4 regions of the Mesorhizobium sp. M8A.F.Ca.ET.207.01.1.1 genome follow, and region 4 is predicted to be linked to each of the others. Evidence: predicted binding sites of a transcription regulator. Region 4 holds the regulator's gene; each other region holds the start of a gene.
The links. The regulator LexA, encoded in region 4, represses DNA repair genes until DNA is damaged. The targets are predictions, from matches to a motif close to TGTTCNNNNTGTGTTCNG.

Region 1 (5,193 bases), on a different contig from region 4:
ATTATAGTACTTTTCGCAAAGCGCGATGACGGCGTCGTCAGCGCCTGGATTGAGTTTGAGCGAGGCGGGCAGCAAGGTGCCCTGGGTCACATCGATTGACCCGAAGGTTCGGTCCGCCCATTCGAGATTGGCCAATTTGGTGCGTTGGAGTAGCGCCTCGTGCGCCTGGGTGGTCGAGATATAATGATGAATATGCAGCGCGTAATTCTCGACGATCGGAAAGGTCTTTCCCTGTGCCTCAACCGCCTTGCGCGCACCGATCAGCATGTCGTTGAATTTTTGCAGCTTGCCCTTCCACTCGCCATCCTTGAAGCGAATGAAGGTCGTACCTGAGCCGGTGAAATCGTCGATCAGGTAGACATGCTCGAACTGCTCGTCGCCAGCGTCGGCTTCCTTGATTTTCTTCGCAAGATCGAGCCATTTCTCGATGCCGATATTCATCATCGGCACGACCTGCTCCTGGGTGATGCGGCCGCTGTTGGCGCGCCGCATGATGTCGATACGGCTGCCGTCGCTCATGCCTATGAATAGCGAGCGTCGCTTAATCCGCTTGAAGGCTGCGACCCCATCGCTGCTGCCCCAAACCTCATGGGGTGGGATGCCGGCCTGCTTGGCGGCAAGGCGCCGCAGATGCGGCGTCACCGTTTCTGGATAAAAGGCCTCGATCACGCGATAAAGCTCTGCATTGGAGATGTAGACGAGCCGGTGCTTAATGAAATCATAGGCCGTCTGGCGGTCCTCGGCATCGAACTGTTTCAGCCAGATTGCCAGGTTTTCGATAAAGCGGGATCCCGCTCGGAAATCGCTGTAGCCGTCATATTTAGTCGAGGCCATTAGCCGCAGCCAAGTATACTCGGCCGTCGCCACGCCGTCATCGGTCCAGTTCATGATTTGCGCAATAAGGCGCAGGCCGAGCAGGTTCATCGGCACCACACCGTAACATGTTCAAATATCGTCTCGCGCACGGAATCTCCCCCTGGAGAGTTTGTAGCGAATTGCACATCGTTGGCAAAGCAATTGAGTCGCGCTTTCAGTGGAATGATGCGTACTCTCGAAATGGAGGAGAAATCGATCAGATTATGCTGCGACTACGGCTTCACACGTCAATCGGCCCAAAGCTACGATTGGGAACGCCCAAAAAAACAGTGAACGAGTGAATGCGGCAGGAATACTGAACGATCGTCTGCTTCTGGAGTCGCGCTATGACGGGCTGAACGGCTGAGATGAGGCTTAACGCCGCCCTTGTGTTGTCGAAGCAGCCTGTAATTTCGCAAGCGGCGCCGCGAAACACGCCAGCGGCTCGCTGATGCCCACTTGACTCTCGTTCACCAATCGTAGAACAAATAGAGAACATTCTTATATACGCTTTCTTGGAGGTCAACCACCATCTTGCGGCCGGAGCCCGCCATAGAGTCATTGCGCGCGCGGATCGAGAAGATCGAGGGCCGAGGCCGGCGCGCCATATCTGTACTTCCTTTCGGAATAGCCGAAATCGACGCACGACTCCCGGGCGGCGGACTGGCGCTCGGCGCGCTGCATGAAATCGCAGGCGGCGGCAATGGCGCCATCGACGGTGCGGCAGCAGCGCTGTTCGCCGGCGGTGTGGCGGCGCGAACGCGGGGCAAGGTCTTGTGGTGCATCACCCGCCCAGACTTGTTCGCCCCAGCGCTGGCGCAGGCCGGCCTCAAACCTGACCGGGTCATCTATGTTGAGGCCGGCGACGACAAGACGATCCTCGCCTGCATGGAGGAAGGCATCCGGCATGGCGGGCTGGGCGCGGTCGTCGGCGAGGTCGCGCGCCTGACCATGACCGCTTCGCGGCGGCTGCAGCTTGCCGCCGAGGAAGCGCACACGATCGGCATCGCGCTGCGGAGATGGCGGCGGCAGGCGGAGGCGGCCGATTTCGGGCAGCCGACGGCAGCCATGACACGCTGGCGCGTCTCGGTCCTGCCATCGGCGCCATTGCCTGTACCTGGCGTCGGCCGTCACCGATGGCTGGTCGAATTGATCCGCGCCCGCGCGGGCGAAAGTGCCGATTTCGAATTGGAGGCGTGCGATGGCACGGGTTGTCTCGCTGTTCCTGCCGACCTGGCCGACCGACAGGGTGCGGCGCAAGGCCGGCGATGGGGCGCCTCCAGCTGAGGCTCCGCTCGTCCTGATCGGCCGCGATAAAAACAGGCGCTTGGTGCTCGCCGCCGACGCCGCCGCACTCGTCGCCGGCCTGCGCCCCGGCATGCCCGTGACGAAGGCGCAGGTGCTGGTGCCGGACCTCGCGATCCAGGACGCCGATCCGCAAGCGGATGCCAAGGCGCTCGAGCGGCTCGCCGTCTGGATGCTTCGATTTGCACCGATCCTAGCGCCCGACCCTCCCGACGGGATCGTCATCGACACGACCGGCGCCGACCATCTCCATGGCGGCGAGGCCATGATGCTCGAGGGCATGGTCGGACGTCTGGCCATGTCCGGCATCGTCGCCCGCGCCGCGATCGCGGACAGCTGGGGTGCGGCGCATGCAATGGCCCGCTATGGCGGCCATCGCATCCGCATCGCACCGGCCGGCCATGGTCAATCGATCCTCGAACCGCTCGCGCTCGAGGCGTTGCGGATCGCGCCTTCGACGGCGGCCGAACTGCGCAAGCTAGGCTTCCAACGGATCGGCGATCTCCTGAAACAGCCGCGCGCCCCGCTTGCGTTGCGCTTCGGTCCGGAGATCGGCCGTCGTATCGATCAGGCCCTTGGCGCCGTCGCCGAGCCGATCGACCCGGTTCGTCCGCCGGACATCATCGAAGTCCGCCGCGCCTTCGCCGAGCCTATCGGCGCGGCCGAGACAATCGCGCGCTACATCGGCAAGCTCGTCGCCCAGCTCTGCAACCTGATGGAACAGCGCGGCATCGGCGCGCGCCGTCTCGATCTCATCTGCCGGCGCGTCGACAGCCATGCCCAGGCGATCCGTGTCGGCATGGCGATGCCCGTTCGCGATGCCAAACGGTTGACGCGGCTGCTCTGTGACAAGATCGAGACCATCGCGGCCGGCTTCGGCATCGAGATGATGATCTTGGCGGCGACGGCGGCTGAGCCTCTGGAGCGCAGCCAGGCCGTGAGTTCCCTCGTCGAGGAGACCGTGCCCGACGTCTCCGAACTCATCGATACGCTGATGAACCGCGTCGGCGAGCGCGCCGTCTATCGGCTTGCACCCGTCGCCAGCGACGTGCCGGAGCGTTCGGTTGGCAAGATTCCGGCGATGGCGGCCGACACCGGCGCGAGCTGGCCCGGTCACTGGCCGCGGCCCTCGCGCTTGCTGGCGCAGCCGGATCCGGTCGAGACGGTGGCGCTGTTGCCCGACCATCCGCCAGTGTCCTTCACCTGGCGAGGGGTGCGCCGACGCGTGAAGCGCGCGGACGGTCCGGAGCGGGTCTTCGGCGAATGGTGGAAGCGCGACGCCGAGCTTGTCGCGGTGCGCGACTATTTCAGGGTCGAGGACGAAGCCGGCGAGCGCTACTGGCTCTACCGCGCCGGCGACGGCGAGGATGCGGCAACGGGCTCGCACCGCTGGTTCCTGCACGGAGTGTTCGGATGAGCGAGGTCCGTTATGCCGAATTGCAGGTCACCTCGCATTTCAGCTTCCTGCGCGGCGCCTCCTCGGCCGAGGAGTTGTTTTCGCAGGCAGCGCTGCTCGGCATCGAGGCGCTGGCCGTCGCTGATCGCAACAGCCTCGCCGGCATCGTGCGTGCCCATGAGGCCGCCAGGACGACTGGCGTGCGGCTCATCGTCGGCTGCCGGCTTGACCTCGATGACGGCACGTCGCTGCTTGTCTACCCAACGGATCGCGACGCCTATTCCAGGCTGTGTCGGCTGCTCTCGCTTGGCAAGGGACGCGCCGGAAAAGCGAAATGCCGGCTGGCGTGGAGCGACGTCGTCGCCTATGGCGCCGGCCTCATCGCCGTTCTCCTGCCCGATCTGGCCGATGAGACCCTGGCGCTGCGCCTCAGGCACCTGCGCGAGGCATTCGGCGATCGGGCGTACATGGCGCTGACGCTCAGGCGCCGGCCCAACGATCAGCTTCGCATCCACGACCTGGCGGCACTTGCCCTCAAGATGAAGGTGGCGTGCGTCGTCACCAACGACGTGCTCTTCCACGAGCCAGGCCGCCGCACCATGCAGGACGTTGTCACCGCGATCCGGCACAATGTTACCATTGACGCGCTCGGCGACCGCCGCGAGCGGCATGCAGACCGCCATCTCAAGCCGCCGCAGGAGATGCACCGGCTTTTCGCGCGCTACCCGGAGGCGCTGGCGCGCACCATCGAGATCGCCAACCGCTGCCGCTTTTCGCTCGACGAACTCGCCTACCAATATCCGGAGGAGCGCGACGACCCGTCTTTGACACCGCAGCAGGCGCTCGAAAAGCTGACCTGGCAGGGCGCCGACTCCCGTTACCCCGAGGGTTTGCCTGACAGCGTCATCGCGTCACTGCGCCACGAATTGCGGCTGATCGAGAAGCTCGATTATGCGCCCTACTTCCTGACCGTGAACGCCATCGTTCGCTTCGCGCGGTCGAAGGACATCCTTTGCCAAGGCCGTGGCTCGGCCGCCAACTCCGCGGTCTGCTATGTGCTCGGCATCACCTCGATCGATCCCGGCCGCAACGATCTCTTGTTCGAGCGTTTCGTCTCCGAGGAACGCCGCGAGCCCCCGGATATCGACGTCGATTTCGAGCACGAGCGGCGCGAGATCGTCATGCAGTGGGTGTTCGACACCTATGGCCGTGACCACGCGGCATTGTGCTCGACGGTGGTCCGCTATCGCACCAAGGGCGCGCTGCGCGATGTCGGCAAGGCGCTCGGCCTGCCGGAAGATCTCATCCGCACTTTGTCCGGCCAAGTTTGGGGCTGGTCTGAAGAGGGCGTCGAGGAACGCCATGTCGAGGATCTAAACCTCAACCTCGCCGATCGCCGCCTGCGGCTGACGCTCGACCTCGCCCGTCAGTTGATGGGCGCCCCCCGCCATCTCAGCCAGCATCCCGGCGGCTTCGTGCTTACCCACGACCGCCTCGACGACCTGGTGCCTATCGAACCGGCCAGCATGAAGGACCGCCAGGTGATCGAATGGGACAAGGACGATATCGACGCGCTCAAATTCATGAAGGTCGACGTGCTGGCGCTCGGCATGCTGACCTGTATGAAGAAGGGCCTT
Region 2 (5,193 bases), on a different contig from region 4:
GCCTCGGCCAGATGGATGCGGCCGACGGTTTCGCTGGCGTCGAGGTCGGCCAGCGTGCGCGCCACTTTCAACACCCGGTGGTAGGCGCGGGCGGAAAAGGCGAGTTTTTCGCTGGCGTCCTTGAGCAGCGACAGGCCGGCGGCATCGGGCATGGCGATCGCCTCGATGACAGCCGGCGCGCAATGCGCGTTGGTGGTGGCGCTGTTGACGCCGAGCCGTTCGAAGCGCTCGCGCTGGAGCGTGCGCGCGCGGCCGACGCGGAGTGCAACGTCAGCACTCTTCTCCGCCCTGTCGGGGCGGATCAGGTCGCTGGCCGAGACCGCCGGCACTTCAATACGAAGATCGATGCGGTCGAGCAGCGGTCCTGAGATCCGCGCTTGATAGTCGGTGCGGCATCGCTCGCCGCGTACGCAACGATAACCCGGCTCGCCGGCCATGCCGCAGCGGCACGGATTCATCGCCGCCACCAGCTGGATGCGCGCCGGATAGGTGACGCGGTGGTTGGCGCGCGCGATCATGCAGTCGCCGGTCTCAAGCGGCTGGCGCAGCGCATCGAGCGTCTGCGGCGTGAATTCGGGGAACTCGTCGAGGAACAGCACGCCGTGATGCGCTAGGGATACTTCGCCCGGCCGGGCGCGCATGCCGCCACCGACCATCGCCGCCATCGAGGCCGAGTGGTGCGGAGCGCGGAACGGTCGCCGGTCCGTCAGCTTGCCTTCGCCGAGCTCGCCGGCCACCGAGGCGATCATCGAGACCTCCAGGAGCTCCTTCGGCGCCAGCGGCGGCAGGATCGACGGCAGCCGCTGCGCCAGCATCGATTTTCCAGAGCCGGGCGGACCGACCATCAGCAGGTTGTGGCCGCCGGCAGCCGCCACCTCCAGCGCCCGCTTGGCCGTCTCCTGGCCCTTGATGTCGGCGAGGTCGGGCAGGTCGCGCGGCGCGGCGCGGATGCCGGCCTCGGGCCGCGACAGCACCTGCGTGCCGCGGAAATGGTTGGCGATGGCAATCAGGCTTCGCGGCGCCAGAATGTCGAATTCCCGCCCCGCCCAAGCAGCTTCCGGTCCGCAGGCGAACGGGCAGATCAGGCCCTTGCCCTCGGCATTGGCGCCGATCGCCGCCGGCAGCGCGCCGGCCACGGCGGTAATCGTGCCGTCGAGCGACAATTCGCCAAGCACGACATAGCCGGCCAGCATGTCGCCCGGAATGGCGCCAAGTGCTGCCATCAGGCCAAGCGCGATCGGCAGATCGTAGTGGCTGCCTTCCTTGGGCAGATCGGCCGGCGCCAAGTTAACGGTGACCTTCTTCGACGGCATCGACAGGCCCGACGCATGCAGCGCCGCCTGCACTCGCTCGCGGCTCTCGGCCACCGCCTTGTCGGGCAGTCCGACGATCTGGATGCCGACCTTGCCGGGCGCGATCATCACCTGCACGTCGACCGGCACGGCCTCGATGCCCTGGAAAGCGACCGTACGAACCCGCGCCACCATTCTTTGCCCCCGATGCCGTCTCTCCCCAGCCTTTGTGAGCCGGCCGCGAGCGACGTCAACGCGAGACAACCACAGATTTCAGCCCAAGGCAAGAACAATACAGGAACAAAGAGAGGCGTGCGCATACCGTCGACGGGCTCGCAACTGCCTGCAAGGCGCCTCACCGTGCGCGTGACGATGCGAGCCGCGCAGGATGGAGGCGAACGTTCCGGGAGTCCGTGCAGATCACGACGGCTTCACCGCCAGAAAAGTGTTCCACCCTCGCTCCTTCCTGCCGACGCGGAAGCTGTGGCTGACAAGCTCCATGCCGGCGGCCTCGATGCGCGCCGCGAAGGCGTCCTTGCGCCAGTCGACCGTATGGTATCTGCCGCTCGTTTCGCCGTCGCCGTCGCGCATCGAGACGACAGAGGCACCACCGGGCCGCAACGCCCGCGCGATCTTCTCCAGAACCGGGTCGATCTGGTCGCGCGGCACATGGATCAGCACGGCAAGCGCCACCACCGCGTCATAGGGACCGCCAAGCTCGTCGGTGATCACATCGAGCAGATCGCCGGTCTTGCCGCGTGCTGCCTGCAGTTCGAGAAAGCGCCGCGTCGCGTCGGTCCGCCGGACCTTGACGCCGAGGCCCTCCAGGAAGTCCGCATCGCGGCCAGGTCCGGACCCGATCTCCAGGATTCGGCCGCCCGGCCCGGCGATCGCCGCGGCGCGCTTGAGCGCGGCCTGGTCGTTCGGGTGGGGAACATGTCCGACAATCTCGTCATAACGGACCGCGTAGTCCTCATACGACTCGACCGTCCGACGGCTCTGCGCCAGGGCTTTCGCGGGCACGGTCATCATTCTCTCTGTCTCCGTGCGCCAATCGTGTCTAGCGGATGCTGCCATAAGGCGCGTGGCCGTCGAGCAGGCCGATGTCGCGCTTGAAATGGTCGGACAGTGCGCGCTGGTCGAGCAGGCGGCGCGACCGCGATCGGAAGGGAGCGACGAAGAGGTCGAGGATCGGATGACGGACTGTGACGCGCCGCGTGGAAGTGTTCATGGCCATGTCCTTTCGGGTTCGGTCGATGGTTTGAGTGTGCGCTTGCCGGCTCTTGGCTTCCAATCGAACGTCGCTTATCATGCATCAACAGGATTGATGTGTGATGAGCTGGGACCTGCCGCCATTGGGCGCCATCAGGGTGTTTGAAGCCGCATCGCGGCTGGGCAGCTTTACCAAGGCGGCCGAAGAGCTCGGCATGACCCAGTCGGCGGCGAGCTACCAGATCAAGGTGCTGGAGGAACGCGCCGGAACACCGCTTTTCGTAAGAAAAACAAGGCAGATCGCCTTGACCGAGGCCGGCGAGCAGCTGGCGCCGCACGCATCGGGTGCCTTCTCGGCGCTGGCCGATGCGTGGGTGGCGACCAAGGGCGGCGCCACCGGCGTCTTGTCGGTCACCACGGTCCAGACCTTTGCCTCGACCTGGCTCGCCGTGCGCCTTGGAGCATTCCAGCTGATGCATCCGGACCTTGCCGTGAAAGTCGACACATCGTCCCAGCTGGCCGATTTTGGGCGCGACGGCATGGATATCGGCATTCGCACCGGCACCGGGAAATGGCCGGGCCTGGCAGCCCACTATCTGTTCAAGGCGGATTACACGCCGATGCTCAGCCCGAGGCTGGTGCGGAGCGTGGGAGGCATCCGCCGGCCCGAAGATCTCTACAAGCTGCCACTATGCTGTTCGACCGATCCCTGGTGGAAGATCTGGTTCGAAGCGGCCGGCGCCCGCTTCGAACCAGATCGCATCATAGCCGGCCCGGAGCTTGGCACGCAGGCCTACGACGCGATGGCGGCGCTGACCGATCAGGGCGTCGCCATCCTCACCCGCAACCTCTACAGCTCGTTGCTGGCGACAGGACAGCTCATTCAGCCGTTCGAGGCCATGGGGTCCGACGGCGACGGCTACTGGCTGGTGCATTCCGAAAGCCGCCGCAACACCCCGAAGATCAGGCTGTTCAGGGACTGGGTGCTGGCCGAGACGGCTGATGTCAGGGAGCGCGAACAGGGCCGGGTCGAAGAGCCTTGATCAAATCAGGAACATCAGGGGAACCGGTAACCGGACAGGTTGCGCCCGGGTTGTAGCCGGCTGCAAAAAGCGGAACATGGTTAACACAAAATGAAAACGGATTATGTCCGCTTCGCTTCGACAGCGTCCCAGAACAGGCTGGCAATGTCGGCGCCACCAAAACGCTGTACCTCGCGCACGCCGGTCGGCGAGGTGACATTGATCTCGGTCATGTAGTCGCCGATGACATCGATGCCGACCAGGATGAAGCCGCGTTCCCTGAGCGACGGCCCGATGCGGGCGCAGATCTCGCGCTCGCGCGCCGTCAGCTCGGTTTTCTCGGCACGGCCGCCGACATGCATGTTGGAGCGGGAATCGTGCTCGGCCGGCACCCGGTTGATGGCGCCGACCGGCTCGCCGTCGATCAGGATGATGCGTTTGTCGCCCTTGCGCACATCCTTCAGGTAGCGCTGCACGATATAGGGCTCGCGGAACAGCTGGCCGAACATTTCGAGCAGCGAGGCGAGGTTGCGGTCGGCCTCGTGCAGATGGAAGATGCCCGCGCCGCCATTGCCGTAGAGCGGCTTGACGATGATGTCGCCGAATTCCTTGCGGAAGGCGGCCACCTCGAGCGGATCCTTGGTGATCAGCGTGTCCGGCATCAAATCGGAAAACTCGGTGACGAAGATCTTTTCCGGGCTGTTGCGCACCCAGGCCGGGTCGTTGACGACCAGCGTCTTCGGATGGATGCGCTCGAGGATATGCGTGGTGGTGATGTAGTTCATGTCGAAGGGAGGGTCCTGGCGCAGCAGGATGACGTCCATCTCCGATAGGTCGGTGCGAACCTTTTCGCCCAGCGAGTAGTGGCTGCCCTTTTCGTCGCGCACCTGCATCTCCTCGATGCGGGCAAACACCTTGCCGTCGCGCAGCGACAGGCGGTCGGGCGTGTAGTGGAACAATTGATGGCCGCGCCGCTGCGCTTCCAGCGACAGCGCGAACGAGGTGTCGCCGGCGATCGACACGGTCGAGACATGGTCCATCTGGACGGCGATTTTCAGCTTCATGGCGGATCCCCAGCGCAGTCAACGCAAGCGATATAAGGGTCCCGGCGCCTTCTGCCAATCGGGCCACGCCGTTAACGGTCGAAGACCAGCCGCGAGTAACCCAGGAAGGACAGCGTCATGGCTGCCAGCGAAGCGATGGCAAGCGCCGCCAGTGGTGGCGCCGCCGGCAGCACCAGCAGGATGGCTGAGTAGACGGCATAGTTGACGATGCTGGTGGCGACGCCGACGCCGCCATAGCGGGCGCCTTCCTGTGTCACGCCCCTGCTCGACGGCGAGAAGGTCAGGTGCCGGTTGATCTGCCAGGTGACGCAGAGCGCGAAGCCGATCGACAGCATGCGGGCGACGAAGGGTCCGAGCGGCGTGACGGCGAGCAGCAGCCACAGCGCCGCCGCGTCGGCGACGAAGCCGATGCCGCCGGCGAAGACAAAGCGGACGATGCGTTGCATCGGTCAGGCCGCACGCGAGGCCTTGCCCGGTTGCGGCTTCCGAACCACGTCGCCGGTGCGGCGCTCGACACGGCCCGAAGGCATGGAGAGATAGAAGATCCGCTTCTGCTCGGCGCGCCCACGCGAGACCGAATCGAGGATCAGTCCGGTCACCGCC
Region 3 (5,193 bases), on a different contig from region 4:
GGCCGAGGCCGCGCAGAAGGCCGGCAAGTTCAAGGACGAGATCGTCGCCTTCACCATCAAGGGCAAGAAGGGCGATACGGTCGTCGATCAGGATGAGTACATCCGCCACGGCGCCACGATCGATGCCATGACCAAGCTGAAGCCGGCCTTCGACAAAGACGGCACAGTGACGGCCGCCAACGCCTCCGGCATCAATGATGGTGCCGCCGGCGCGCTGCTGATGAGCGAAGCGGAAGCCGCCCGGCGCGGCATCACCCCGCTCGCGCGTATCGTGTCCTGGGCAACCGCCGGCGTCGATCCGGCGATCATGGGCACCGGACCTATTCCCGCTTCGAAGCGCGCTCTGGAAAAGGCAGGCTGGTCGGTCGGCGATCTGGACCTGGTCGAGGCTAACGAGGCTTTCGCCGCGCAGGCCTGCGCCGTCAACAAGGGCATGGGCTGGGACCCCTCGATCGTCAACGTCAATGGCGGCGCCATCGCCATCGGCCATCCGATCGGCGCCTCGGGCGCCCGCGTCTTCAACACGCTGGTCTTCGAGATGCGTCGCCGCGGCGCCAGGAAGGGGTTGGCCACCCTATGCATCGGCGGCGGCATGGGCGTCGCCATGTGCGTCGAAGCCATCTGAACAAGCCAATAGCGAACAGGAGTAGCGAATAAGGAAGAACGGCCTCAGCGCGGCGGGACATCAAACCCTATTCGCTATTGGCTACTCCCTATTCGCTCCTCCGACCAAAGGGAGGAGAACACATGACCAAGGTTGCAATCGTCACGGGTGGATCGCGCGGTATCGGCGCTGCCATCTCGATCGCTTTGAAGACTGCCGGCTATTCGGTTGCCGCGAACTATGCCGGCAATGACGATGCGGCGGCGAAATTCAAGGCCGAGACCGGCATTCCGGTCTACAAATGGTCCGTCGCCGATTATGACGCTTGCGCCGCCGGCATCAAGCAGATCGAGGCCGACCTCGGCCCTGTCTCGGTACTGGTCAACAACGCCGGCATCACCCGCGACGCCATGTTCCACAAGATAACGCGCGAGCAGTGGAAAGAGGTGATCGACACCAATCTGTCCGGTGTCTTCAACATGACCCATCCGCTGTGGAGCGGCATGCGCGACCGCAAGTTCGGCCGCGTCATCACCATCTCCTCGATCAACGGCCAGAAGGGCCAGGCCGGCCAGGTCAATTACTCCGCTGCCAAGGCCGGCGACATCGGCTTCTCGAAAGCGCTCGCCCAGGAAGGCGCCCGCGCCGGCATCACCGTCAACGTCATCTGCCCGGGCTACATCGCCACCGAGATGGTCAAGGCGATCGACGAGAAAGTGCTCAACGAGCGCATCATCCCGCAAATCCCGGTCGGCCGCCTCGGCGAGCCGGAAGAGATCGCGCGCTGCGTCGTCTTCCTCGCTTCCGAGGATGCCGGTTTCATCACCGGCTCGACCCTCACCGCCAATGGCGGCCAGTACTTCGTCTAGGCATTGATTTTCGCCTGCCCACCAACCAGCGGCCTTGACGGGCGAAAACGGACCGGGAAACCGGTCCGTTTTCAAGTGATGCTCTGGGCCTAAAACGCCTCGCTACGAGCGGCTGCCCCAATCCGGCACGCAAAGGTTAATGACGGCAGCGCGCCTGCGCGAAACCTGTGGGCAAGCCTGTGGATTCTCGGTGGATAAGCTGTTCACAACACAAGATATTGGGGGAACAAAAAGGGAAAATAGCGCTGACGCTGTTTTGTCGCCGATTCGTTCCGGCTTTGAGCGGAAGTTAACATTAATAGGCCGAGATCACCCATAGTTTCTTAACCCACAATTCAGAAAGATTAACAATTTCATAATCTTGAGCAGTGCGCATCGAGCCCCCGACCTCGTTCACAGGCGAAAGTTAACAGAGAGGTTCGCCTAGCATAAAACGGGCCAGTTTTCTGATTCAGCATGTGGTGAGACTCATGGTCGCAAAATCCATATCTAGCCGTGAACAAAAGCTGAATCTGACGGAGTCACCGATTCGTCGCTGATTCGTTCCAGACTCGTTCCAACTGTTAAGCAGGAACTGATTTGCGGGCTGACACGGGCGTCTTCGGAACCCGGGCGGAACATTCCGCTTTCGCTTCGCGCCCGAAATCCCTATGTGTCGGCTGTCATACGCGCCGTCCAGGCACGCTCCCGACAACGAGAGGCCAGAAAGCCTTATTTCCGAGCCGATGAACATCCAGCAGAAACATACCGAGCCGCTGATCCTGTCGGGCCGCGACGTGACCGCCGTGCTTGGGCCGACCAACACGGGCAAGACCCATCTCGCCATCGAGCGCATGGTGGCGCACGAAACCGGCGTCATCGGCCTGCCGCTGAGGCTGCTGGCCCGGGAGGTCTACACACGCGTCTGCGAAAAGGTGGGCGCCCACAAGGTGGCGCTCATCACCGGCGAGGAGAAGATCCAGCCGCCGGGCGCCAAATATTCGGTCTGCACCGTCGAAGCCATGCCGCGCGAGACCGACGCCGCGTTCGTCGCCATCGACGAGGTGCAACTGGCCGGCGACCTCGAGCGCGGCCATATCTTCACCGACCGTATCCTGCACCTGCGCGGCCGCCAGGAAACGCTGCTGCTCGGCGCGGCCACCATGCACGGCATCCTCCAGCGGCTGCTGAAAGGCGTCTCGGTGGTGACGCGGCCGCGCCTGTCGCATCTGGCTTATGCCGGTTCCAAGAAACTGACGCGCCTGCCACGGCGCACCGCGATCGTCGCCTTCTCCGCCGACGAGGTCTACGCCATCGCCGAGCTGATCCGGCGCCAGCAGGGCGGTGCGGCGGTGGTTCTGGGCGCGCTGTCGCCTCGCACCCGCAATGCCCAGGTGGCGCTGTTCCAGTCGGGCGATGTCGACTATCTCATTGCCACCGACGCGATCGGCATGGGTCTCAACCTCGACCTCGACCATGTCGCCTTTGCCCAGAACCGCAAGTTCGACGGCTACCAGTACCGCAATTTGACGGCGGCCGAACTCGGCCAGATCGCCGGCCGCGCCGGCCGGCATCTGCGCGACGGCACGTTCGGAGTCACCGGGCAGGTTGACCCGCTGGACGAGGATCTGGTCCAGAAGATCGAGAGCCATGACTTCGACCCGGTGAAGGTGCTGCAGTGGCGCACCGCCCAATTCGATTTCGCCAGCCTCGATACGCTGAAGCGCTCGATCGAAACCAACGCCCCGGTCGAGGGCCTGACGCGCGCCCTTCCGGCCGTCGATGCCCAGGCGCTCGAACATCTCTCCCGCGACGAAGGCATCCGCGCGCTCGCAACCAATGCCAAGCGCGTGGCGTTGCTGTGGGAAGCCTGCGCGCTGCCGGATTATCGCAAGATTGCGCCCGCCCAGCATGCCGACCTCATCGCCTCGATTTACATGGACCTCGCCCGGCATGGCCATGTCGACGAGAACTATATGGCCGAGCAGGTGCGCCGCGCCGACACCACCGAGGGCGATATCGACACGCTGTCGCACCGCATCGCCCAGATCCGCACCTGGACATTCGTGTCGAACCGGCCCGGCTGGCTGGCCGATCAGGCACACTGGCAGGAAAAGACGCGCGAAATCGAAGACAGATTGTCGGATGCGCTGCATGAGCGGTTGACGAAACGCTTCGTAGACCGCAGGACTTCCGTCCTCATGCGGCGCCTTAGAGAAAATACCATGCCTGAAGCCGAAATCAGTCCTACCGGAACCGTCCTTGTCGAAGGCCATCACGTCGGCGAGTTACAAGGGTTCCGCTTCACCGCCGACCAGACCGCCGGCGGCGAAGACGCCAAGGCCGTGCGCACGGCCGCGCAAAAGGCGCTGGCCGCCGAATTCGATGCACGCGCGGAGCGCTTCGGTGCCTGCGCCAATGGCGATCTAGCGCTCGGTTCGGACGGCACGCTGCGCTGGATCGGCGCGCCGATCGGCACGCTGGTTTCGGGCGAGGACGCGCTGAAGCCGCGCCTGGTGCTGCTGGCCGACGAACAGCTCACCGGCCCGGCGCGCGACAAGGTCGCCGCGCGCGCCGAGCGCTTCGTCAATTTCCAGATCGAATCCCTGCTGAAGCCGCTGGTCGACTTGAAAAATGCCGATCAGATTTCCGGTATCGGCCGCGGCATCGCCTTCCAGCTGGTCGAGAATTTCGGCCTCATCAATCGCCGCGACATCGCCGAGGAGATGAAGTCGCTCGACCAGGAAGGCCGCGCGGCGCTTCGCCGGCTCGGCGTGCGCTTCGGTGCCTACCACGTCTTCGTGCCGGCGCTGATCAAACCGGCGCCCGCCGGACTGGTGACCTTACTGTGGGCGCTGAAGAACGACGGCAAGGACAAGCCCGGCTTCGGCGACGTCGTCCATGCGCTGGCATCGGGCCGCACCTCGGTGGTGATCGATCCGGCCTTCGACAAGGCGTTCTACAAGCTTGCCGGCTACCGCAATCTCGGCCGCCGCGCCGTTCGCATCGACATTCTGGAGCGGCTGGCTGACCTGATCCGCCCGGCGACCAACTGGAAGCCCGGCCTCGGCCAGCGACCGGACGGCGCCTATGACGGCCAGTCCTTCATGGTGACGCCGCCAATGATGTCGATCCTCGGCGCCACCGCCGACGACATGGAAGAGATTCTCAAGGGTCTCGGCTATCGCGCCGAGCCGAAGCCGGCGGCGGACGTCAAGGCGCGGCTGGAAGCGCAGGATACTGCCGCGCGGGAAGCCGCCGCGGCCAAGCAGGCAGCCGCGGAGGCAGCCCGCGCGGAACAGGCCAAGGCGGCGGAAGAGGCGGCAGCGCCAGCCGCCGAAGGATCGGAACCGGTGCCGGATGCGGCAGCCGCCGCGGCGATGGAGGTTGCGGCCGAAATCGCGGCAGACGCGCCGACGGAAGCTGCCGTGCAAGAGCAGGCGGAAGCCACGGCTGACGTTGCAGGGGGCGAAGAGGCGCCTGTGGCCGAAGCCGCCGTTGAACCCGTCGAGCCGGCGCCGGTTGAGTCGCGGGCCGAAGCTGAGACTGCCGAGATTGACGCCGCGCCCCCAGAAGAGGGCGCCGCGGCGGCGGAGCCGGCCGTCGGGGCCTCCGCGCCGACGGAAGCCGCCGAACCCGTTGCGGTGGCGCAAGCCGTCGGCGAAACGGTGCCGGAAGCCGAAGCGCCAAAGCCGATCCTGTTGTGGCGCCAAGGCCGCTTTGACCAGCGTCCGCGTCATC
Region 4 (5,193 bases):
TAAGGCACGCCGAAGCGCTTGGCGTTTGGCAGCAGCTTCTTGGTGAAGGCCATCACCGCGGCGACGTCCTGCAGATCGCTGGCGCCGGTCATGCCTTCGTCACCTGAATCCCACGACGGCACCAGCTTGGCCGCCACTGGATCGGTGACCGCGGCAAAGACGATTGGAATGCCGGAACCGGCGAGCGCCTTCTTGGCGATCTGCGAGACCGGCGTGGTGATGGTGTAGATCAGCTTGGGCTGCTCCGCCTGCAGCTTGGCGATCATCTGCGGCACCAGCGATGCATCGAAATTGGTATGGCTTTCCGTATAGACGACGTCCTTGCCCTCGACGAAGCCGTTGTCCGTCAGCGCCTTCTTGAAGCCGGCTATGGCGGCGTTGAGCTGGGGGTGCTCGCCGAAATTGGCAATGCCGATGCGTATCTGGTCGGCGGCGGCACTGCCGGCGCTCACCATCAACGCGCTAGCCAGGAACAAACCCGACAACCAAGCGGATTTCGACTTCAACATCATTTCCTCCCAGATTTGATCAGCGCCGCTTGCAGCGCGGCTACTGCAAACGATCATGGTCAGTCCGCCGGCTTGTGTCAAACATTATATATAATTCTTGCCATGCCCCTACATCATATATAATTTTCCCCTGCCAGACGACGGATGGACCGCGATGCAGGATCAAACGAGCTCCACAAAGACGGAGGCAGCCTATCAGCTGTTGCGGCGCGATATCCTGACCACGCGCCTCATGCCCGGCGCCCCGCTCAAACTGAGTGCACTGCGCGGCACCTATGGAGTCGGCTGGACGCCATTGCGCGAAGCCTTGTCGCGGCTCGAGGCCGAACGCCTGGTCACCGCCATCAGCAATCGCGGTTTTACCGTGGCTCGGGTGTCGCGGGCCGAACTGGAGGACCTGGCGCGCGCCAGGATGGTGGTCGAGATCCCCCTGTTCCTCGAATCGATGGAGAAAGGCGGCAAGGAATGGGAAGATGCCGTGGTCACCGCCCACTACCGGCTCTCCCGTTGCAAAACCGCGGTCGACGATCCCTCGGATGCGGCGGTCGACAAATGGGACGAGAATCACGAGGCTTTCCATGCGGCGCTGCTGAGTGCCGCCACATGCGATTGGCTGTTGCGTTTCCGCTCGACGATCTCGGATCAATTGCGCCGGCATCATCGCTTTCTTGGTCTGGCGCCGACATTGCGGGCCGCGGCCGGCCTCAAGGATGGCTACGAAGAGGCGATGGAGGCGCTGCGCGAAGCGATTGCGATCGAACACCATACCGCGATCATGGAAGCGGCACTCGATCGTGACGTCGAGCGGGCCAAGGCGCTGATGGTGGCCCATATCGGCTACACCCTGCACGTCTATGTCCACAGCGAAGACAGCGGCCCGACCAAATACGCCGCCCGCGCCGGCAGCTTGAAAGCCGGTTCGGGATGACTCCGGCGCTTCCGCGACACCTATTCGCACGCGTTGGTCGGAGTGGGGCCGGACGCCTGGGTCCATCGCTGCCCCGAAGCTGCCAGTCGTTGGCGTTTTGGTTTCGTTTCGTTCCGCGAATAACGGACCGATAAATTATACAATCCGCCCGGGGAAAGCCTTCCGAACGGCTGACGCCAAACTCGGGAGCGGATGGGCCACAGGCCATTAACCATAACGATTTCAATGGGCCTGCCGATGGCGGAAAAGGTCGGCTTCTGCCCGCCGTAGCGGACAAAAAACATCCGCAGCCTTAACAAATTCATTAAACTTTAAACGGTTGCGGAACACAACTGGAACAGATAGTGTTTGTTCTGGGTTTGTTTTTTCGATTCTGGTTCAGACCTTCGTTCAATGCCTTGGGGGCCGCCATGCTGACACGCAAGCAACATGAACTGCTGATGTTCATCCACGAACGGCTCAAGGAAAGCGGGATACCGCCCTCCTTCGACGAGATGAAGGAAGCGCTCGATCTTGCCTCCAAATCCGGGATTCATCGCCTGATCACGGCGCTGGAGGAACGCGGCTTCATTCGCCGGCTACCCAATCGGGCGCGCGCGCTGGAGGTGCTGCGGCTGCCGGATTCGATCGCGCCCGGCCTGAACGCGGCAAAGAAATTTTCGCCCAGCGTCATCCAGGGCAGCCTTGGTCAAAACAATCTTGGCCGCCAGCTCAAGCCGGCGACGGCGCCTTCGCGTCTGCCCGCGGCCGGCAATGACGACGATGTGGTTTCAGCCGTGTCCATCCCGGTCATGGGCCGTATCGCCGCCGGTGTGCCGATCGATGCCATCCAGCATCAGACGCATTCGATCTCGGTGCCGCCGGATATGATCATGGGCGGCGAGCACTATGCGCTGGAGGTCAAGGGTGACTCGATGATCGAGGCTGGTATCTTCGACGGCGACACGGTCATCATCCGCAATGCGAACACGGCAAGTCCGGGCGAAATCATCGTGGCGCTGGTCGACGAGGAGGAAGCGACGCTGAAGCGGTTCCGCCGTAAAGGCGCCTCGATCGCGCTCGAAGCCGCCAATCCAGCCTACGAAACGCGCATTTTCGGGCCGGACAGAGTCAAGGTACAAGGCAAGCTGGTCGGGCTGATCAGGCGCTACTGAGCCGGTTTGCCATCGGACTTGTCTGGCTTTTTATAGGGCGGCAGCCCCCTCGCCTCGCGTGAGAATTTTCGCTGCTCGTGCCAGGGCCGGTATGGTCCCTCGACAGCGAATTCGATCACAGCCGGGGTTGTGGCCGACTGGGGATCGAAGAAGACGGCAGCACTTCCCTTGCGGGCGAGCTGCCGTTTCGTGACGACGACAACCAGCGGATTGTGGCAGGCGTCATAGGCGGTCGCGTCATTGACGACGATCAGGTCGGCGAAGGCGCAGGCTTTCCAGGTGTTCTTGCGATCCTCGACATAGGCGACGATCGCGCCGGAAGGGTGCCTGGCAAGGCAAAGGCCTTCGCGGCAATAGAACGGCGATCCCTGCGGCAGGTCGGTGGGAGCGGCAATATCGAATTGCCCGTCCGCCTTGTCGAACATTTCCGGTTTGACGATTGTTTCGGAGACCAGAGCGCGTTTCCAGTTGTCGGCCGCGAATTCGTTCGGACGTTCCCGGTTGACGGCCAGTTCGCCATTGCCGATCGGCAGTGCGACCAGCCGTGCGTCTTCCGAGATCAGCACGTCGGGCGTGCGTATGTCCGACACAGTCAACAGACCGGCAAGTGCGAATGGCAGTGCCGCGAGCCGCAGCCAGGTCGTCGCCATCGTCGCGATGACCAGCGCGACGGCCACCAGCAGCACGGATTGCTGCGAGATCAGACCTACCCCATCGATTGGCGAGCGCTCCGATATCCATGACGATACGGCGATCATCGCTGTCAGGCCTTTGCCCATCACGTAGAGAAACGGGCCGTCGGCGCCGAAGGGCATCGCCAGCGAACTGAGGACCGCAAAAGGCATGACGACCACCGACACGATCGGCATGACGGCCAGATTGGCGAACAGGCTGAGCGGCGATACGCGCTGGAAATGCCAGATGGCAAACAGCGCCGTCGCGCTGCCGGCAATGATGGAGGTCATGGCCAATCCACCTGTCGCCAGCAGGAATTTTCGCGTCAGGAACCCGGGTAGTGACCGCTTTGGCGACGGTGGCCTCGTCTTACCAGCGCGGTGGTCCGCCCAGCCGGCATAGGCGCCAACAAGGGCCGCGGTTGCTGCGAACGACATCTGGAAGCTCGGGCCGACGACCTCGTGCGGGGAAACCAGGATAACGGCGATCGCCGAGATGGCCAGGTTGCGCATGGTGAGCGCCGCGCGATCGAACAAGACGGCAATCAGCATCACCGCCAGCATGATGAAGCTGCGTTCGGCCGCAACGACGACACCGGAAATGACGAGATAGGCGGCGATCGAGAAAAGTGCGGCGGCGGCCGCATATTTCTTCACCGGCCGGCGCGCGGAAAAGTCTGGAAACAGCGCGAAGGCACCGCGCAACAGACCCATGATGGTGCCGGCGACCAGCGCCATATGCAGTCCCGAAATGGAAATGATGTGATAGATGCCGGTACGCCGCATCGCTTCGTTGATTTCATCGGGAATGCCGGCGCGCACGCCGACGATCAGCGCCGCCGCGATCTCGCCTTCGGCGCCGCCGATGCTGCCCCTGATGTGGTCGGCGATGGCTTCGCGGGCGTTTTCGATGCTTGAAAAAAGACGGGCTGGCAGCGACATCTCACCATCGTCGGTAGCGACAACCGTTGGATTGCCGAGAAAGAAGCCGCTGCCGCCGATGCCTGCGAAATAGCTGTCGAAGGAGAAGTCGTAGCTGTCCGGCCGCACCGGACCGGTCGGCGGCAGCAGTTTGGCGTAGCCTGTGATAAGCGAGCCAGCGGTCATTTCCGGCGGTATCTTGCGTGCCGAAAGCCGGACCCTTTCCGGCGCATAGCGCAATTTCGGCCGGGCGGTCGAAATCACGTCCATGGTCAACCGGATACGGCCGCTCTCCATCTCCTCGAGCGAGACCACGCGGCCGGTCAATTGAGTCGAGATTTCCGAACCCAGCATCCGGGTTCCTGCTCGCCATGTTTCGACCTTCGCCGCGAGCAAGCCCAACGCGCACAACATCACTGCCATGAAACACAGATGGGTTTTCGGCCAGGAGCGCGAGACGAACGCACAGGTCGCCGCCAGCACCATGACCGCGACCGGCTTTGCAAAATCGGGCTCGGTCGCCAGCGAAAAGTAGCCGATCGCCCCAACGGCCAGGCAGACCGGCACCAGCAGGAAGGCGATGCCCCGGTCGAGTTCCAGCTCCGCCGCCTTGGCCAAGCCGTGGCGCAGGCGAGGCAAGGATACCAGGCCCATTTGCCGGCGCACGCGCACAATCCTGCGTGCGGCAGAAGACGGAGTTGGCGCCGGCAAGCCCGCTTGCAACGGCAGGGTTGCGGGCGCAGCCACGAGCGGCGACGGCAGCGGGATCGCCGGAGGCGTCGCAAACAGGGACCGCTCGCTGACGCCGACAATGGCGCCCTCGCCCCGATCCGAGCTCCGGCCTCGTCCAGTCATCGGGTCTGCCCCTTGCGCCCTCGACACCCTATGCTACATGAACGCGCGAAGCGCGAAAGTCCGCGCCCTCCGCACCCAGCTTCAGACGTTTTCCGGGAGTTCCATGTCCGACAAGGTCATCACCCGTTTTGCCCCCTCGCCGACCGGCTATC

Region 1: the regulator LexA is predicted to act here: its motif matches at 1,336-1,353, upstream of EN850_RS28850 (ImuA family protein).
Region 2: the regulator LexA is predicted to act here: its motif matches at 1,578-1,595, upstream of EN850_RS09495 (YifB family Mg chelatase-like AAA ATPase).
Region 3: the regulator LexA is predicted to act here: its motif matches at 2,015-2,032, upstream of EN850_RS25260 (helicase-related protein).

The regions. Positions count from the first base shown of each region.
Region 1 is NZ_SRUS01000012.1:184,459-189,651, forward strand. It holds gene EN850_RS28845 (hypothetical protein) at 1-924, opposite strand, end outside; gene EN850_RS28850 (ImuA family protein) at 1,390-2,142, shown strand; gene EN850_RS28855 (DUF6504 family protein) at 2,057-3,577, shown strand; gene EN850_RS28860 (error-prone DNA polymerase) at 3,574-5,193, shown strand, end outside.
Region 2 is NZ_SRUS01000003.1:164,221-169,413, forward strand. It holds gene EN850_RS09495 (YifB family Mg chelatase-like AAA ATPase) at 1-1,487, opposite strand, end outside; gene EN850_RS09500 (class I SAM-dependent methyltransferase) at 1,713-2,321, opposite strand; gene EN850_RS36310 (hypothetical protein) at 2,353-2,523, opposite strand; gene EN850_RS09505 (LysR substrate-binding domain-containing protein) at 2,627-3,547, shown strand; gene gshB (glutathione synthase) at 3,649-4,590, opposite strand; gene EN850_RS09515 (GtrA family protein) at 4,662-5,036, opposite strand; gene EN850_RS09520 (glycosyltransferase) at 5,040-5,193, opposite strand, start outside.
Region 3 is NZ_SRUS01000009.1:167,185-172,377, forward strand. It holds gene EN850_RS25250 (acetyl-CoA C-acetyltransferase) at 1-625, shown strand, start outside; gene phbB (acetoacetyl-CoA reductase) at 748-1,473, shown strand; gene EN850_RS25260 (helicase-related protein) at 2,199-5,193, shown strand, end outside.
Region 4 is NZ_SRUS01000006.1:401,496-406,688, reverse strand. It holds gene EN850_RS20315 (ABC transporter substrate-binding protein) at 1-509, opposite strand, end outside; gene EN850_RS20310 (GntR family transcriptional regulator) at 664-1,437, shown strand; gene lexA (transcriptional repressor LexA) at 1,848-2,591, shown strand; gene EN850_RS20300 (ComEC/Rec2 family competence protein) at 2,585-5,041, opposite strand; gene gltX (glutamate--tRNA ligase) at 5,145-5,193, shown strand, end outside.